One region of the Paenibacillus sp. FSL R7-0210 genome, then DNA from elsewhere that is predicted to be linked to it. Evidence: predicted binding sites of a transcription regulator. Region 1 holds the regulator's gene; the other holds the start of a gene.
The links. Region 1 encodes CtsR, which represses protease genes until heat stress. Its sites were predicted from a motif close to ATGGTCAATAAAGGTCAAACA; they were not measured.
Positions count from the first base shown of each region.

Region 2: a site for CtsR is predicted at 2,717-2,737, ahead of clpP (ATP-dependent Clp endopeptidase proteolytic subunit ClpP). Genes of this name have one in related genera too.

Region 1 covers NZ_JBBPAR010000001.1:7,291,956-7,301,468, reverse strand. The annotation lists gene radA (DNA repair protein RadA) at 1-113, opposite strand, end outside; gene clpC (ATP-dependent protease ATP-binding subunit ClpC) at 331-2,799, opposite strand; gene MKY64_RS31170 (protein arginine kinase) at 2,837-3,901, opposite strand; gene MKY64_RS31165 (UvrB/UvrC motif-containing protein) at 3,931-4,455, opposite strand; gene MKY64_RS31160 (CtsR family transcriptional regulator) at 4,486-4,947, opposite strand; gene MKY64_RS31155 (GNAT family N-acetyltransferase) at 5,310-6,482, opposite strand; rRNA gene rrf (5S ribosomal RNA) at 6,917-7,033, opposite strand; rRNA gene MKY64_RS31145 (23S ribosomal RNA) at 7,180-9,513, opposite strand, start outside.
Region 2 covers NZ_JBBPAR010000001.1:6,296,605-6,306,117, forward strand. The annotation lists gene gap (type I glyceraldehyde-3-phosphate dehydrogenase) at 85-1,095, opposite strand; gene MKY64_RS26520 (sugar-binding transcriptional regulator) at 1,212-2,264, opposite strand; tRNA gene MKY64_RS26525 (tRNA-Arg) at 2,557-2,631, shown strand; gene clpP (ATP-dependent Clp endopeptidase proteolytic subunit ClpP) at 2,825-3,421, shown strand; gene MKY64_RS26535 (GDSL-type esterase/lipase family protein) at 3,509-4,147, opposite strand; gene MKY64_RS26540 (PdaC/SigV domain-containing protein) at 4,303-5,400, opposite strand; gene MKY64_RS26545 (SIMPL domain-containing protein) at 5,773-6,528, opposite strand; partial or broken gene MKY64_RS26550 (GNAT family N-acetyltransferase) at 6,623-7,164, opposite strand; gene MKY64_RS26555 (HPr family phosphocarrier protein) at 7,241-7,510, opposite strand; gene whiA (DNA-binding protein WhiA) at 7,608-8,537, opposite strand; gene MKY64_RS26565 (gluconeogenesis factor YvcK family protein) at 8,556-9,497, opposite strand.

The sequences.
Region 1 (9,513 bases):
TCCGTTTCCTCTACCATCGAGTTCCATTCCTGGCAGCCCGGGCACTTTCCGAACCACTTCGGTGATTCGTAGCCGCACTCGGTACAGAAAAATTTTGTTTTAGGTTTAGCCATGTGCACTCCTTACCGTCCGAACTTGCTAAAATTGCGGATATTTTACTCTTATTCAAAGTTTACCATTTCTGCACACTGAACGGAAGGACACTTAAGATCTAGTTTTTATTTGCGTCTTCTTTTAGGCGTGTTTGAGTATGTCTGAGGGACGAAAACAAGTAAAGCTCCCGCCCCTCTATACGGAGGAGCGGGAGCTTTGTTTCATTTTCCGGAACAATTATTCAGTTTCGACTGTTTTCTCCAGGGAGACCTCGGCCGGTGCTTCAACGGTGGTTACGACCAGTTCGCCGTTCACCTCATCAATGTTCAGGGAATCCCCCTTCTTGATGTTGCCCTTGAGCAGCTCTTCGGAGAGGCGGTCTTCGATATGCTTTTGAATCGCCCGGCGGAGCGGACGGGCACCGAAGGCCGGATCATAGCCCTCTTTGGCAAGGAATGCTTTGGCGCCGTCAGTGAGCAGGAAATCTACATCGTACTCACGCAGACGCTTGCGCAGCTCCTCGGACATCAGAGTCACGATCTCTGCGATATGCTTCTCATCCAGCGAGTGGAAGACAATGATCTCGTCGATCCGGTTCAGGAACTCAGGCCGGAAGCTCTTCTTCAGCTCTTCCATAACCTTGCCCTTCATGTTGCTGTAATCCGCGCCCGCATCCTGTACTGCGGTGAATCCAAGCGTCGAATTCTTCTTGATCGCCTGTGCCCCTACGTTCGAGGTCAGGATGATCAGGGTATTGCGGAAATCGACCACGCGGCCCTTGGAATCGGTCAGACGGCCATCTTCCAGTACCTGCAGCAGAATGTTGAACACTTCAGGGTGGGCCTTCTCAATCTCATCCAGCAGTACAACCGAGTAAGGCTTGCGGCGCACCTTCTCTGTTAATTGTCCGCCTTCTTCATACCCTACATACCCTGGAGGCGCTCCGACCAGCCGGGAGGTGGAATGCTTCTCCATGTACTCCGACATATCGATGCGGATTACCGCATTCTCGTCACCGAACATCGCTTCGGCAAGCGCCCGCGCCAGCTCGGTCTTACCAACCCCGGTTGGTCCGAGGAAGATGAAGGAGCCCATCGGACGTTTCGGGTCCTTCAGACCCGCACGCGCCCGGCGGAGTGCCCGGCTGACCGCCTTAACGGCTTCGTCTTGGCCAATTACGCGTTCATGCAGCAGGGCTTCCATATTCAGCAGGCGGTCTGTCTCTTCTTCCTTCAGCTTGCTGACCGGAATGCCGGTCCAGCTGGCCACCACCTGTGCGATATCCTCAGGTGTAACCTGGGAATCGGTGCGGCCCTGCTTTTCTTTCCACTGGTTCTTCGTAGTGTCCAGCTCTTCACGAATCTTCTGCTCGGTATCGCGAAGTGCAGCAGCCTTCTCGAACTCCTGGCTTTGTACTGCGGAATCCTTCTCCTTGCGGATATCATCCAGACGCATTTCCAGTTCCTTCAGATTCGGCGGGATGGTGTAAGAATTCAGTCTTACCTTAGAGCCTGCTTCATCAATCAGGTCAATGGCCTTGTCTGGCAGGAACCGGTCAGGAATGTAGCGGTCAGACAGCTTGACTGCTTCCACAATGGCTTCATCTGTAATCTTCACCCGGTGATGGGCTTCGTACCGGTCACGAAGACCGAACAGAATCTGTACAGCTTCCTCAGGGGAAGGCTGATCCACTGTGATCGGTTGGAAGCGGCGCTCCAGCGCGGCGTCCTTCTCAATATATTTGCGGTATTCATCAAGCGTTGTGGCACCGATGCATTGCAGCTCACCACGGGCGAGGGCAGGCTTCAGGATGTTGGAGGCATCAATCGCGCCTTCTGCACCACCCGCTCCGATCAGCGTATGAAGCTCATCAATGAACAGCACGATGTTGCCCGCCTGGCGAATCTCATCCATGATTTTTTTGAGGCGGTCTTCGAATTCACCGCGGTATTTCGTACCAGCCACTACAGAACCCATATCGAGGGTCATGACACGTTTGTCGCGCAGCGTCTCCGGAATTTCATTGTTGATGATCTTTTGGGCCAGACCTTCGGCAATCGCCGTTTTACCAACCCCAGGTTCACCGATCAGCACCGGATTATTCTTGGTCCGGCGGCTCAGCACCTGAATGACACGCTCAATTTCCTTGCTGCGGCCGATCACAGGGTCGAGGTTACCATCCTTGGCATAGGCCGTCAGATCGCGGGCCAGGCCGTCCAGTGTTGGCGTACTGACGTTAGCCGGAGCTCCGCTGTGGCTGGAGGTGGCTTCACTGCTGCCCAGGAGCTGTAATACCTGCTGGCGGGCCTTGTTCAGGCTAATGCCGAGATTGTTCAACACACGGGCTGCTACGCCTTCTCCCTCGCGGATCAGACCGAGCAGGATATGCTCTGTTCCCACATACGTGTGACCCAGCTTGCGGGCCTCGTCCATGGACAGCTCGATCACCTTCTTGGCACGAGGAGTATAAGCGATGTTGGTCGGTTGTTCCTGACCTCTGCCAATCAGTGTTTCCACTTCATCCTGTATCTTCTCCAGACCCAGACCAAGTCCGATCAATGCCTTAGCGGCAATGCCGTCTCCTTCACGAATCAGTCCGAGTAAAATATGCTCTGTCCCAATGTTGTTGTGTCCCAAACGTACGGCTTCTTCCTGCGCCAGCGCCAGCACCTTTTGTGCGCGTTCCGTAAATCTTCCAAACATCATATCTCCTGCACCTCCACGGATAATAAATATCTATAATTTAATGTTGTGATCCCAGTGTCTCCCGGAGCAGCTTCGCCCGGTACATATCGCGTTCAGTAGGCGACAGCTCGTCACCGAACAGCTTTTGCAGAAAGCCCGGCTGAGTCTTGACATTCAGCTCATTGAGCACTGAAATCGAAGGCCCTTCCAGAATCCCCAGATCTACACCAAGCCGCAGATCGGAGAGCCGCTGTGCCGATTCTTTCAGTTCCATCACAGCAGCATAGGCCAGAATTCCGTAGGAGCGCTTGATACGGTCCGTAATCCGCAGAGCGGAATCGACCAGCAGGCGTTCGCGGGCGTTGCGTTCATGCTCTATAATCTGGGTGACTACGCTGTGAAGATTCTCAATAATCTCATTTTCGGTCTGTCCGAGCGTAATCTGGTTGGAGATCTGAAAGATATTCCCTACTGCTTCGCTGCCTTCACCATAAATTCCTCTAACGGTAAGCCCCACCTGATTAACTGCGGACAAAATGCGGTTGATCTGATGCGTCATCACCAAGGCCGGCAGATGCACCATAACCGAGGCTCTCAGCCCTGTTCCCACATTGGTGGGACAGCTTGTTAAGTAGCCTCTGCGGTCATCGAAGGCGTAATTGACAGCAGCCTCGAAAATATCATCGATGGCGGTTGCCCTTACCCAGGCTTCTCTGACCTGCAGCCCCGGGAACAGGCATTGAATGCGGAGATGATCCTCCTCATTGATCATAATGCTGACCGACTCGTCCTCATTAAGAATGACTGCCCCGCCTTTGGAATCATCCGCCAGGTTAGGACTGATGAGGTGCTTTTCCACCAGTACCTTTTTGTCCAGCTCACCCAGCTCATCCAGTCTCAGCAGCTCGAAGCTGCCGAAGTCGGCCGAAGCTTCACCCTGAAATACGGGGGCAAGCTGCTCCAGCACCTCCTCCGACTGCTCTCTTGAAGCGAGCAGCGGGAACGGAAGATGCTCCAGATTACGGGCGATCCGCATACGGCTGCTGATGACAATCTCGGAATGGCTGCCGCCGCAGCGCATCCAGTCACTCAGTGCTTGTTCGGTAAACCGGAGACTTGACATGCCCGGATCCCTCCTATATATCAAAGACTTTACTCTTGTGGCATTTCTTTTTCAAGCTTGCGGATTCTGTCCCTCAGCTCAGCTGCGGTCTCGAACTCCTCCTGCACAATACTCTGCTGCAATTCATGCTTCAGCTCATCAATCTGGCGCTTGCACATAATCTGTGCGCCCGCCCGCTTGGGCAGCTTGCCGACATGCGCTGTACTGCCATGCACCCGCCTGAAGAGCGGGTCAAGCGTACTGTCGAAATACTTATAACAGGAGCTGCAGCCGAACCGTCCCAGCTTGCTGAACTGTGAATAGGTCATGCCGCAGTTCTCACAATGCAGCCCCTGCACACTTTGTGCGGCTGCTGACTTTCCCTTGCCCGAACCTTCCAGATCCAGGAGACCGGAAAGCAAGCTGTGGATAGAGAAGCCTCCCGCAGTTCCGGGAATCAGTTCACCCTTCTCCCGCGCACAGCTTTCGCAGATATGAAATTCCGTCTTCTCCCCGTTCACAATCTTCGTGAAGTGGAGTGTAGCCGGTTTGACGCCGCATTCCTGGCATAGCATGAGCGGTGTCCCTCCTTACCATTTGACAAATTATTTGCCCAATAAAGAGATTAGCATAGCCTTCATAAGCTTGGCACGAATCTCATCCCGGTACGGCAGATTAACCGTCAGGCATTCCCGGGAAACCGCAGAACGCATCAGACACGCTTCACGTTTGGAGAGGAAACGGGCCTCCTCCAGCTGATAAATCAGCCCTTCGGCAGAATTCTGATCAATATCATTCCCTATCGTGGAGTTCAGATGTGCGTATAAGGCCACATTCTGAGGCAGCTCATAGCGCTGAATCCGGATATATCCGCCGCCGCCGCGTTTACTCTCCACCACATATCCCTTTTCCAATGTGAACCGTGTGCTGATGACATAATTGATCTGTGACGGGACACAGGAGAACTGGTCCGCCAGATCATTGCGCTGAATTTCCACCGTACCTTCGGGACTTTCATGCAAAATATTCTTCAGATATTGTTCAATAATATCGGAGATATTACGCATCACTCATCCTCCAGTGTATAAGCATTGGTTAAATCTGTGCTGCGCCAACGCCTGCCGTCAGAGACATGCTCTTAAGAACTTAACCCGGGCAATGTAATAAGAATCGGCTGCAATAGCCTCTGCCCTGCGCTTTTTCTCTAAATGTTACATTCCTGAGAACGATGATATCCGGCCTGCGTTGACTTTGACTTTCTTTGACTTTTTCATATTATAACATATTCTCGCTGAATGCCAAGGGGTTACTCTTATTTTTTACGTTTTGGCTGTATTGTATTCCGGTTGCCTGCTTCGTTCACTGAAATGGAGGCGTTATGTATAGGACAGCTCCTCCCTCCTAGGGGAAGAGGAAGAGCCGTTCTCTGTCAGAAAAAATCGAATAATGCCGTCTCGGCCTGCGGAATCAGCGATTCAAGCCAAGCTGTCGCCTCAGCAGTTCCGGATAATTGTCCGTACTTTGCCGCCTGAAGCGGACGTTTGTATCCCATTAGCAGCACAGTAAGCGTGCCGATACTGCATTCCAGGTCAGCCTCTGACCGCTCGCCCTGAATCCGGGTGAACGCCGCTCCCCCTTGCTCCGACACAGTCCACCGCCATAACCCGTTGTTCCATGACGCATGCTTATCTTCAATATAAAGCACCCGCTCCCGGTCACCCTCCGGCACATTGAAGGTCATCTTCTCCACAAAAGCCTTAGCATTGACGATACGCGCCATGAAGTATGGATAATTCTCCTGCGCAATCCGCGGATCGGGAAGGAGGAAGGGAAGAATATCGTCAGCAGGCACCAGCTTCAGCTGTGCAGCCGTAATCATGGAGTCATGATTGGCCAGGAAGGTCCACAAGCCCTGGCGGGCAAGCTCGTTCCCATAGATAAACTCATCTATGACCAGCTCCTGCTGCACTATTTTATACAGCACATAGCCCTCCGGTTCACCCTGCTCTGAATAAAACACACAGGAATGCGTATCGTCATCAAGCACACTTTCCTTCCACCAGGTCTCAGTGCGCTGGAGAGTCCCGTTATACCTCATAGCGAATTGGTCGTACAGCTGCTGAAATACTGCAAGATCCGGGATATCGCGTTTCACGCTGCCCTTAATCTCCGTCTTGTGCGGGAACTTCCCTACCGGAAGAGTATACTTCTTATATTCACAGTAGATCTCCCAGCCGAATTTACGGTAAAAGGGAATCAGGAACGGATGCAAAAAGGACAATGTCTGACCGGCTTCATTCATCGTCTCGAGCGCATGGGTCAGCAGATGGGCTACATAACCCTGCCGGCGGTTCTCCGGCCAAGTGGCTACACCGGCGATGCCCCCCATAGAAATGGGCTTGCCTTGTATATATACCTGTAACGGAAGAAGCGTCAGCTTCGCACCGATACTGTCCCCTTCAAAAATCGCCCAGGTTTGTTCCGGTTTGAAGCTCTCCTTGGCGCGTACTCTGTCTTCTGCAGAAACCTTATACTTAAAAGCATATTCGGACAAGCTTAAGCTGTCCTCAAATTCTCCGGCACGTAACTGCCTGATTTCCATGCTGTTCCCCCCGTTACATTCCATAAATTAGCTCCAGATATTTGCTTAATAGAGAGTATAACAAGCCAAGCCGCCGGATGCTAATAAAGGCAGACCATCAGTTGCAAAAAGAATAGTTATCCACAGCTTTTGCACAGCAAAGCAAAAAACCGGAAAGAGTTTCTTTCCGGCTCAAAAGAGTTATCCCCGATTACATTTTATCTATCCACAATATTCACTTTTTATCCACAAAATCGGTGTATTACTTATGTTTTCGCTTGACTCATCCACAATATTGTGCGTGATTCCCCCATGATCCGGGGATCATTCTGTTCCTGTAAAGGTATCCACATGTGCGCAACTTTTCTGTACTTACTGAAATCTATCCACAGCTTTTCCACAGCCCTGCCCGCACGCAAAAAAACCACTGTCGATTGCTCAACAATGGCTCATGTGCTTGGCAACGTCCTACTCTCCCAGGACCCTTCGGTCCAAGTACCATCGGCGCTGGAGGGCTTAACGGTCGTGTTCGGGATGGGTACGTGTGGAACCCCTCCGCTATCGCCACCAAACGGGCATTTACAGCGTAAATGCTTCAGGAAATTGATTCCTGAAAACTGAATCCGAAACGAAATTTGCGTTTGCCCTTGTTACGGGGCCCCCGGAAAGTATTCGGAATCCGCTTCGTCAGCTTCATCTTCACTTTTTGGGGTAACTTTTGGATAAGCCCTCGACCGATTAGTATTGGTCAGCTCCATGCATTGCTGCACTTCCACCTCCAACCTATCTACCTCGTCGTCTTCAAGGGGTCTTACATACTGGGAAATCTCATCTTGAGGGGGGCTTCACGCTTAGATGCTTTCAGCGCTTATCCCGTCCGTACGTAGCTACTCAGCCATGCTCCTGGCGGAACAACTGATGCACCAGCGGTACGTCCATCCCGGTCCTCTCGTACTAAGGACAGCTCCTCTCAAATTTCCTGCGCCCACGACAGATAGGGACCGAACTGTCTCACGACGTTCTGAACCCAGCTCGCGTACCGCTTTAATGGGCGAACAGCCCAACCCTTGGGACCTACTTCAGCCCCAGGATGCGATGAGCCGACATCGAGGTGCCAAACCTCCCCGTCGATGTGGACTCTTGGGGGAGATAAGCCTGTTATCCCCAGGGTAGCTTTTATCCGTTGAGCGATGGCCCTTCCATGCGGTACCACCGGATCACTAAGTCCGACTTTCGTCCCTGCTCGACTTGTAGGTCTCGCAGTCAAGCTCCCTTATGCCTTTGCACTCTGCGAATGATTTCCAACCATTCTGAGGGAACCTTTGAACGCCTCCGTTACTCTTTAGGAGGCGACCGCCCCAGTCAAACTGCCCGCCTGACACGGTCCCCGTACCCGATGAGGGCACTAGGTTAGAACCTAGATACGATCAGGGTGGTATCCCAACGGCGCCTCCGCAGAAGCTTGCGCTCCTGCCTCCACGGCTCCCACCTATCCTGTACAGATCGTACCCAAATTCAATATCAAGCTGCAGTAAAGCTCCATGGGGTCTTTCCGTCTTGTCGCGGGTAACCTGCATCTTCACAGGTATTAAAATTTCACCGGATCTCTCGTTGAGACAGCGCCCAAGTCGTTACGCCATTCGTGCGGGTCAGAATTTACCTGACAAGGAATTTCGCTACCTTAGGACCGTTATAGTTACGGCCGCCGTTTACTGGGGCTTCGGTTCACAGCTTCGGGTTTAACCCCTAACCGCTCCCCTTAACCTTCCAGCACCGGGCAGGCGTCAGCCCGTATACTTCGCCTTGCGGCTTCGCACAGACCTGTGTTTTTGCTAAACAGTCGCTTGGGCCTTTTCACTGCGGCCCCCTCGGGCTATTCACCCTACCGAGGCACCCCTTCTCCCGAAGTTACGGGGTCATTTTGCCGAGTTCCTTAACGAGAGTTCTTCCGCGCGCCTTAGAATTCTCTTCTCGCCTACCTGTGTCGGTTTGCGGTACGGGCACCTTCTCCTGGCTAGAGGCTTTTCTTGGCAGTGTGAGATCATGACCTTCGCTACTATAATTTTCGCTCCCCATCACAGCCCAGCCTTAACGATGTGCGGATTTGCCTGCACACCAGCCTCACTGCTTAGACGGACATCCATCAGTCCGCGTCACTACCCTCCTGCGTCACCCCATCGCTCATAGCGGATTACGGTGGTACAGTAATTTCAAACTGTTGTCCTTCGACTACGCCTGTCGGCCTCGCCTTAGGTCCCGACTTACCCTGAGCGGACGAGCCTTCCTCAGGAAACCTTGGGCTTTCGGCGGATCAGATTCTCACTGATCTTTTCGTTACTCATACCGGCATTCTCACTTGTATGCTGTCCAGCGCTCCTTACGGTACACCTTCAACCCACATACAACGCTCCCCTACCCCAGGATCGACTTCACTCCAGCTTCGAAGTTCATGTTTATCCCCTGAAAGCATTTAGCCATTCATCCCTTCGGATGGTTCACGGCATCAATGTCAATCTGGATAAACACGCCTCAAAGGCGCAGTGAAGTCGATCCTAGCCATAGCTTCGGTGGTGTGTTTAGCCCCGTTACATTTTCGGCGCAGAGTCACTCGACCAGTGAGCTATTACGCACTCTTTCAATGGTGGCTGCTTCTAAGCCAACATCCTGGTTGTCTGTGCAACTCCACATCCTTTCCCACTTAACACACACTTGGGGACCTTAGCTGATGGTCTGGGCTGTTTCCCTTTTGACAATGGATCTTAGCACTCACTGTCTGACTCCCGGCAAGAAGTAAATGGCATTCGGAGTTTGACTGAGCTTGGTAACCCTTGCGGGCCCCGCACCCAATCAGTGCTCTACCTCCACCACTCCATTCACCGAGGCTAGCCCTAAAGCTATTTCGGGGAGAACCAGCTATCTCCGAGTTCGATTGGAATTTCTCCGCTACCCCCACCTCATCCCCGCATTTTTCAACATGCGTGGGTTCGGGCCTCCAGTGCGTGTTACCGCACCTTCACCCTGGACAGGGGTAGATCACACGGTTTCGGGTCTA
Region 2 (9,513 bases), 1.0 Mb from region 1:
TCACGCGAATCCAGTTCATTTAGAAAGAGCGGAAACAGACTTTCCTTGTTTCCGCTCTATTGTACTTCTTATATGAAATCGGTCTTATTTAGCAAGCTTAGCGAATTTCTCCAAAGTACGAACCAGCTGTGCAGTGTAGGACATTTCATTGTCATACCAAGCAACAGTTTTAACCAGCTGTTTGTCGCCAACAGTCAGTACTTTTGTCTGAGTTGCATCGAACAGGGAACCGAAAGTCATACCCTTGATGTCGGAAGATACGATTTCGTCTTCAGTGTAGCCGTAAGTTTCTGGGTCAGAAGCTTCCTTCATGGCTGCATTGATTTCTTCAACAGTTACGCTCTTATCCAGAACAGTAACCAGCTCAGTCAGGGAACCTGTAGCTACAGGCACACGTTGTGCTGCACCGTCAAGTTTGCCCTTCAGTTCTGGAATAACCAGGCCGATGGCTTTAGCAGCACCGGTAGTGTTAGGGATGATGTTCTCAGCAGCAGCGCGGGCGCGTCTGAAGTCGCCTTTTGCGTGTGGAGCATCAAGAGTGTTCTGGTCACCTGTGTAAGCGTGGATCGTAGTCATCAGGCCTTCGATGATACCGAACTTGTCGTTCAGGACTTTGGCCATTGGAGCCAGGCAGTTCGTTGTGCAAGATGCGCCGGAGATTACTGTTTCGGAACCGTCAAGGATGTCATCGTTAACGTTGTACACAACAGTTTTCATGTCGCCTGTAGCTGGAGCGGAAATAACTACTTTCTTAGCTCCGCCTTTAAGGTGCTTCTCAGCGGCTTCTTTAGTTGTGAAGAAACCAGTACATTCCAGAACGATATCAACGCCAAGCTCTCCCCAAGGAAGTTCTTCAGGGTTGCGGTTCGCCAGAACCTTAACATCTTTACCGTTTACTTTGAAGAATCCGTCATGAACTTCAACGTCTCCCTGGAATTTACCTTGAGTTGTATCATATTTAAGCAAATGAGCAAGCATCTTAGCGTCAGTCAAGTCATTGATTGCTACCACTTCGATACCTTCTACATTTTGAATACGGCGGAATGCAAGGCGTCCAATACGTCCAAAACCGTTAATACCAACTTTTACACTCATTGAATAGTTCCTCCTAGAGTTCGTTTTATTTATTCAAGACAAGCCGTGAGGCTCGTCAAGACAACAATGTTAAGTATAATGCATAAACCCTTTGCGCGCGCCCCATTTAATGGAATCTATAGGGCCTTTTGTAGCTGTGTGTCGATTTCCTTGCCGATTTCAACAGCCGCCGCCTCGTCGATGACGAGAATATCCTCTTGCCCGAACCGCAGCATCGCATGAATGGCCTTCGCCTTGCGTTTGCCGCCGGCAATACCGATAACGACTTCTGTACGGATAATGTCTTCCAGGCGCAGCCCCATGGTCCGCATCGTATGAACCACTTCGCCATTCTCATTGAAATAGTATCCGAAGGACTCGGCTACGGCTCCCTCGCTCTGAATCTCTGAGATCGTCCCGGAGTCCAGCTTGCGGCGGTGGGTCATTTCAATGGCGTCGCCTATTCCATGTACAATAATACGCGATCTGCGGATAATTTGTACAATCTCTCCAATATTGGAGTCCTGCGCAAGCGACTCATATGCGTCTCCGCTAAGCAGATCGGGCACATGCAGCAGACGGTAATTGGCGCCAATCCGTTTGGCCATGGTTGAAGCAATGGTGTTGGCCTGTATCTCCATGCTCTCTCCCAGTCCTCCGCGCGCCGGAACAACCCAGGCGTTCTTATAGGAAAGGGATAGCGGCGGGGTCAGCTGATCGGCCATCTCGGCCAGTGTTGATCCGCCTGTGACGGCAATCGTATCGTCACTCCGCAGTACGCTGAGCAGTGCCTTGGAGCCTGCGCGCCCCAGCTCACGCTTGGTGAACGGCGATGTCTCACAATCGCCAGGTACCACAATTACTTTGGTGAGACCGTACGTTGTACGAATTTTCTCTTCCAGATCATCCAGGCCGAATAGGCTCTTGGCGACCGGCTCCAGCAGGTCAAGCAGTCTGCGACCGGCATCGCTAATGCGCATACCGACGCTCTCGATCTCAATGAGCCCCTGCGATTTCAGAAGATCCGTCTCGGCGCGCAGCACCCGCTCGGTCATATCAAGCGATGCGGCTAACGTCCTGCGCCCAATAATATCGGACAGCATGATCTGATGTAGAATCGTATACCGTCTCTTAAGGGTTTCCATGAGATCAGGCAGAAGCTGCTTTTGGATTTCCAATAGATTACGCATGCTTTCACTCCTGCAACTTCGTCTTTCTCTTATCCCTTGTTCGTGGTCTCAAAATGTCCCGGGTTAACTTTTTAAGTCCCACCCATATTCTACCCAAAACTGACGCCAAGTGCAAGTGTTCCGAGACTATAATTCTCAGCCCGCTTTCATCTTATACATGGGCTTGTCCGGAAGGCCGCTGGCAGGAGGTGCATCTCCGGCTCTATTAATGGAGGCAGAGAAAACTATTTTTGCGCAGGATGCCTAATACGCATTGCTTTTATCCGAGAAGTATATTATAATAATTTCTGTTGCGCCCGTGGTCCAATGGATATGACGTAGGCCTCCGAAGCCTGAGATCCAAGTTCGATTCTTGGCGGGCGCGCCATTTTTTTCAAGCTTGTACATAATTTAGTTCCGATTATATTATATTTAACCAATGAGCCGCTTGAGGGCTCTTTTTTTTGAAAGTAAGTTTGACTTTCTTTGACTTTTTGTTTGAATTTGTTTATCATGTGGTTAATACGGTAACAGTAAAAAATGAACACATTCGAAGCACCAATTTCAAGGAGGTTTTCCACGTGAGTTATATTCCTATGGTAGTAGAACAGAGCAACCGCGGTGAGCGCGCTTATGACATCTATTCCCGCCTGCTGAAGGACCGCATCATTTTCCTTGGAACGGAGGTTAATGACGTGGTTGCCAATTCCATCATCGCACAAATGCTCTTCCTGGCTGCCGAGGACCCGGATAAGGATATTCACCTGTATGTGAACAGCCCAGGCGGTTCCATCACAGCGGGTATGGCCATCTTCGATACAATGCAATACATTAAGCCGGATGTGTCCACCATCTGTGTAGGTATGGCCGCTTCCATGGGAGCGTTCCTGCTGAACGCCGGCGCCAAGGGCAAGCGCTTCGCCCTGCCGAACAGCGAGATCATGATTCACCAGCCGCTAGGCGGTGCGCAGGGGCAGGCTTCGGATATTGAGATCCGCGCCCGCCGCATCATCAAGCTGCGTGAGAAGCTGAACCGCATCTTGTCCGAGCGTACAGGCCAGCCGCTGGAGAAGATCGAGAAGGATACTGACCGCGACTACTTCATGAGCGCTGCAGACGCTGCTGAATACGGTATCGTGGACAAGGTAATTGAGAAGACTCTGCCAACAGGCGTATAAGTACCTGCTCCAATGAATACACAAAGAGGCTGTAACAGACCGGTCCGGTCCCGTTACAGCCTCTTTCTTATGCCCAGCCATTGCTGCCTACCTTAAGCTCCCGTACCCAAGGGCATCCAGCTTGCCTGCAATTACGCGGTAGCCTCTGCCGTTCGGGTGAATATGGTCCAGGAACAGCAGCCCCCGCTCGTTACCGGCAAATTCATGGTATACCGAAGCAAACCCTACGTTATTGCTGCTGTAGCCTGCTGCATAGCGGTTGAACTCCCGCACCCACTCTGTTGCTTCATTCACCTGTGGGTAGGGATTATACAGGCCTACCATCCGGATGATGTAGGGGCTGCGGGAACCTGCTTTGAGCTGTGTCAGGCTACCCATGATGTCGCTGTAGTTACGCTTGCAGTCCCTAAGCGCCTGCTGCAGTAAGCCCTGGAATTCACCGGGCCGGGGCCCGGCTGCCCGGGCTGCCTTAATCAAGTCGTTGCCGCCAATGGACAGCGTAATGATCTGCGCATCCTTCACCGCCGCCCGGTAGACATTCGAGCTCCTCAGCCGTTGCTTCAGCCCCCCGGTGGTCAGACCGTTGACGCCAAGATTCGCCGGCACCACTGGTGTACCCAGCCTCCCTTCCGCCATCCGCCGGTAGACGGGGACGAAGCCGTTCCCGGGCAGCGCCCCGAAGCCGGTTGTAAGTGAATCCCCGATCGCTGTATAAGCATAGACCATAACCTTCCCCTCCCCGTTATAAGCTGCTTGCCTTCTATAGCTTATGACTATCCGGGTGAAGTGGTAACGGCAGGGCAGGCTGATTAGGCCGCGCACATGAAGAATGCCCCTGCGTCTCCCGGAGAAGATGCAAGGGCATCTGGATAATTATTTTATTATTTCAGCGCCGCGAACGGACTGCTTCCATCCGGCAGGAGTTCCTTGAAGCTGAAGTTGAATTCCGGGAAGCCCTCGGCATATGCCGTGTATTCGTATAACTGGAAGAAGAGCACCGCTTTGCCATCTTTCAGATAGAAGTACTTCTCGGTATTCAGTCCATTGAACCCGCCCAGATATCCTCCGTTAGCTTTGATCTCGGTGGCCAGCTTGGCATTGAGCTGTTTCTTGTAATTAGGGTTGGCACCGAACAGATCGCCCAGCAACAGACGTTTCCCGTCTTTGAGCGAGAAGGTGAACGCATTGCGGTAAGTCATCCCATGGGCACCGCCGGTATACCCGTATTGATTGGTGATTAGGCTGAGCACGCCATCCTGGTTATACGTGACCACATAACCGCCTTCGAATTCATACGGCCGGTCATCCTTCGACCGCTTGGAGATTTGATCTTCAGCATCCTTCGCATAGTTCAGAACGGTCTGCTTAATCGTATCATTGATTGCCTTCTCTGCTTCTGCACTTGCCAGGCCGCTGACCTGCGGATAATCCAGCCGGATAGGCGCATCCTTATGATCCTTCACATAGCTCACTGTTTTGATGGTTACCGCATTCTGCACTTTCTTCATAACATTCAGCCGTCCTGCTGCTGCGCCCCCGTCTACTTTGTAGCCCAAGTAATCGCTAAGCAGCTCAGACGAAACATACAGCCGGTTATTCAGTTGCTTGCCTTCACCGACATAATAATTGTTCACCATAACAGAAATGCCATAATCATTGATCGTCAGCCTTGTCTGAGCAGTTCCTGTCCCGATGGTGTACGTCTTCCCCGCTTTATCATAAGAGAGCGGCATCCCCAGCGCATCGCGCAGGAAGGTTACCGGCACCCATACCTTTCCTTCCTGGAGCAGGCCCGTCTGGGCTGTACTTTTCCCGTTAACCTTCAGCACTACAGATGAGGATTTGGCTTTGACCTGAGCGGCTGCCGGAGCGGCCTCAGTGATGCCTGCATGGATTATTCCTGTTCCTCCCAACAGGATTCCTGCGGCGAGCATTCCTGCACCCCATTTGCTGATGTATTTCTTAGAGTTCGAATTCATTGTTATTTCCCCTTCCACCTGGTGGTATGATTAGTCATGATGTGTGTTCCTCTGTATCACTGTTCCTATTATAGTAAAAGAGCGAGCGGGGGTTGTTACAATCCGCTTTACAGTTTCTTAAGGTTTGCCGTGATTATCTAAAGATCCTGTTACCTCAATTTAAACAAATTGAGAGCTTTCGATAGCGGCTATGTGCATATATATACATTTATATGACAAGTGGAAACGGCTTTGCCGTCCTTTTAAAGGACGGTACCGTTTCAGCGAGAAATAGAAGGATAATTTATCATGTAAAACATATAAATTCTTATATTTTTATAAAAAGCGCCTGCCCTGCTTATAACAGCAGAGCAAGCGCCTCTTGCGAAACGTTTATTTCAGTTCATACGTTACACTCAATTGGGTAGTGACCTTAACCTGCCCGGGCTCAACGGAGCTGCCAGCATTGTTATCCATGGACATCTTTTGCATGGAGGCTGCTTCAGCGTAGACCACCGGATGATTCCCGTCATCGCTCTGAATGACAGTGACTACCTGACCCAGTCCGCGCTTGGCTGCTTTGGCAATAGCCGCTGCTTTGACATCTGCATTCTGCATAGCCTTCTCGATTACCTGTGCTTCAAAGGCCGATGGATCTTCAATGGCAAACCGCACATTGCCGATGTTGTTCGCTCCAGCCGCAGAGGCAGCGTCCAGCAATTGTCCAACCTTTGTCAGATCCCGGTAAGAGACCTCTAGCGTGTGCTGGGCGTTATAGCCTTTTACCTTCTGGCCGTCCTTCTCGCTGTAAGTGTAGTTAGGCTGTACGTTGAACTGGGTGCTCTGAATGTCTTTGTCTGCAATGCCCCAAGTGGTCTTGAACAAAGCGGTCAGCTTGGAGACCTTCGCGGCTGTGCCTTTCTGTGCTTCCTGCGCAGTTTCGGCAGTTGTCGTTACGCCGATGGAGAGATACGCGATATCCGGTTTGATCGACAGCTCGCCTTTGCCTACCACGTTCACCACATTCTTCTGTACTTCGTCGGCGTAAGCCTTTTCAGGACCCTTTAGCACTCCGCTCAACCCCATTCCTCCAATCATCAAGCTAGCTGCCAGCAGAACTGATCCAATCGATTTACCCCATTTTCTCATGCTTGCCATCCCCTTTCGATTCGTTTAAGTGTTATTACCCTCTAGACGGGACAGCATGGTAAAAGTTGCATGAGCGATGTACGATATTTATTTTTTATTTGTTCCCCGTCCCGATCCAGAACCGGCGGATGACATTTCCGTCCTCCTCTATATATTCGCTATCCTCGATACCGCCATTCCTGCGGATTGTCCGTTCCGATGCGGTGTTGACGGAGTCACAGACTACGAGTGCCTGCTCGATACCCAGTTCAGCGGCCTTCAGGAGAGCCTGCTTCATAGCTCACTGGCATAGCCTTGTCTGCGTGCAGAAGGGACGATGCCGTAACCGATATGCCCGCCAGAATGGAGCAACCTTTCGGTCAGCCGGTGCCTGATGTTCACAGCCCCCACTACCCGTTTGTCCGTGGTCACCAGCCAGAAGGTTGAACTGCTCACCCAGCCGTCCGGTATATCTGTACCACGAGCATACCCGTGAAGAGTCTGAATCATACCGCCAAAGTCAGCCGGGTCCATCTCTGTTACCCAGGGCACAAACGGCTCCCCGCTGGCCTTCCACTCCTCATAAAAGGCTAAATACGGCTCTCTGAGCGCCTCAGCAGGCTCAACTAATGATACTTCACCGTCTTGAATCTGCATCCGCATACCTCTCCTTATCCTCTAAAGCTGATATGAAAAAAAGCCCCTAAGGGCTTTTGGTTAGACCATGTAGCATTTATTGATTCTCGAGCTCTTCCTTGCTTACCAGACTGGTCAAAGCGGTTACAGCCTGTTCCGCATCTGCACCGTCTGCGCTGATATGAATCTCCGTACCGGAACTGATCGCAAGGCTCATAATGCCCATGATACTCTTGGCGTTCACTTTTTTATCGTCTTTTTCCACGAAAATCTCCGACGAAAACTTATTAGCTTCTTGCACAAACAATGCTGCCGGCCGAGCATGGAGCCCCGTCTTCAACCGAACAACTACCGGGTGCTTTGTCATGAAACGCTTACCCCCTATTTGAGATCTGCCCAAAAATTTCACATTAATTTTATAATATTATATCATTATAACGCATACCGCACTAGAAAAAAAATAATCAGCCGCCGCGGACCTTGTCCGCCAGCTCATCAATTTTGCGCAAACGGTGGTTCACACCCGATTTACTGACCGTGCCGCCCAGCATATCCCCGACTTCCTTGAGGTTAATATCCGGGTGCGCCAGTCTGATCTCGGCCACCTCCCGCAGCTTATCCGGCAAGCTTTCCAGACCCACCTCGCGCTGCAGCAGCTTGATGTTCTCAATCTGGCGTACCGCCGCACTGATCGTCTTGTTCAGATTGGCCGTTTCGCAGTTCACAATCCGGTTGACCGAGTTGCGCATATCGCGCATGATCCGCACATCCTCGAATTTGAACAGCGCCTGATGGGCGCCGATCAGACTGAGGAACTCGATGATCTTCTCGCCTTCCTTGATGTATAGGATGAAGCCTTTTTTGCGTTCTATGCAGCGGGCATTCAGGTGAAATTCACCAGCTAGCTCAACGAGCGCCTTGCAGTGCTCCTCATACATGGAAGCGATTTCCAAGTGGTACGAAGAGCCCTCCGGGTTATTGACCGAACCGCCGGCCATGAAGGCCCCGCGCAGATAGGCACGCTTGCAGCAGTTCTTGCCAACAATCTCCTCATCAATCCCGTCCGTGAAAATAAAGCCCTCAGAGACAATCCGCAGATCCTTCAGGATCTCCTGGACCTGGTTCGGGATTCTTACAATATAGACGTTATTCTTCTTCAAACGCATTTTTTTACGCACGAGTAGCTCGATATGGACCTGGTAATATTTCTTAAGCAAAGAATATACCCGCCTTGCAATCGCGGCGTTCTCCGTCGAAATGTCGAGAACCACCTTTTTGCTCGAAAGCTGCACCGAACCATTCATTCGGATCAGCGCTGACATTTCCGCTTTCTCGCAGCAGGGCTGGCTCTCGACCATCGTCAGCTCTTTTTTGGTAAGGGCCGCAAAAGACAAGGGGCTCACCTCTTTCATTTAACTCTTTCTGTCAATCCAATCCTTCACCAGCTGGAAAATATGGTGACTGAGCTTATCTGTATCATGCCGCAAATAGGTTTTAAATAATACCAGCTTGTCAGCAATCACCTTATACCCGTTGCCGTCCACGGCCTCACGGTCAAGCTGTACCGGACGGGCACCCTTCTCGGCGTATTTGATCTGCACCTGCTCCGGGATCTCCCCGTCATTGACGATCACATAATCGAACAGATGCAGCCCGATATGGTCATATACGGCCTGTAGATGGTCATTAACCGTGTAATTATCCGTCTCACCCGGCTGGGTCATTACATTGCATACAAAAATCTTAATGGCCTCGGAAGCTACCACGGCTTCTGCCAGCTTCGGCACCAGCAGATTCGGCAGAATACTGGTATACAGACTGCCCGGACCGAGCAGAATAGCATCTGCGTTGCGGATAGCCTCCAGCGCCTCCGGCAGCGGCTCCACATCCACCGGCTCCAGAAATACGCGCTTGATGACGCCTCCCGCCTCCGGGATTTTGGATTCACCGGTAATCAGCGTTCCATCCGCCATCTCGGCGTGCAGGATTACCGCCTCTCCGGCCGCAGGCAGCACCCGGCCGCGAACGGCGAACAGCCGGCTAAGCTCCCGGACTGCTGTAACGAAGTCCCCGGAGATGTCAGTCAGTGCAGCCAGAATCAGATTGCCCAGGCTATGCCCGGCTAAGCCTTCTCCGCTGCTGAAGCGGTACTTCATAATCTGTGCCATCAGAGGCTCAACGTCAGCCATAGCCGTAAGTACGTTGCGGATATCCCCGGGCGGCGGCATCTGCAGCTCACTGCGCAGAATCCCGGAGCTTCCCCCGTCATCTGCGACAGTTACGATCGCCGTGATATCCAGCGGCTTCTCCTTCAGCCCCCGGAGCATCACCGAGAGTCCGGTCCCGCCACCCATCACGACGATCTTTGGA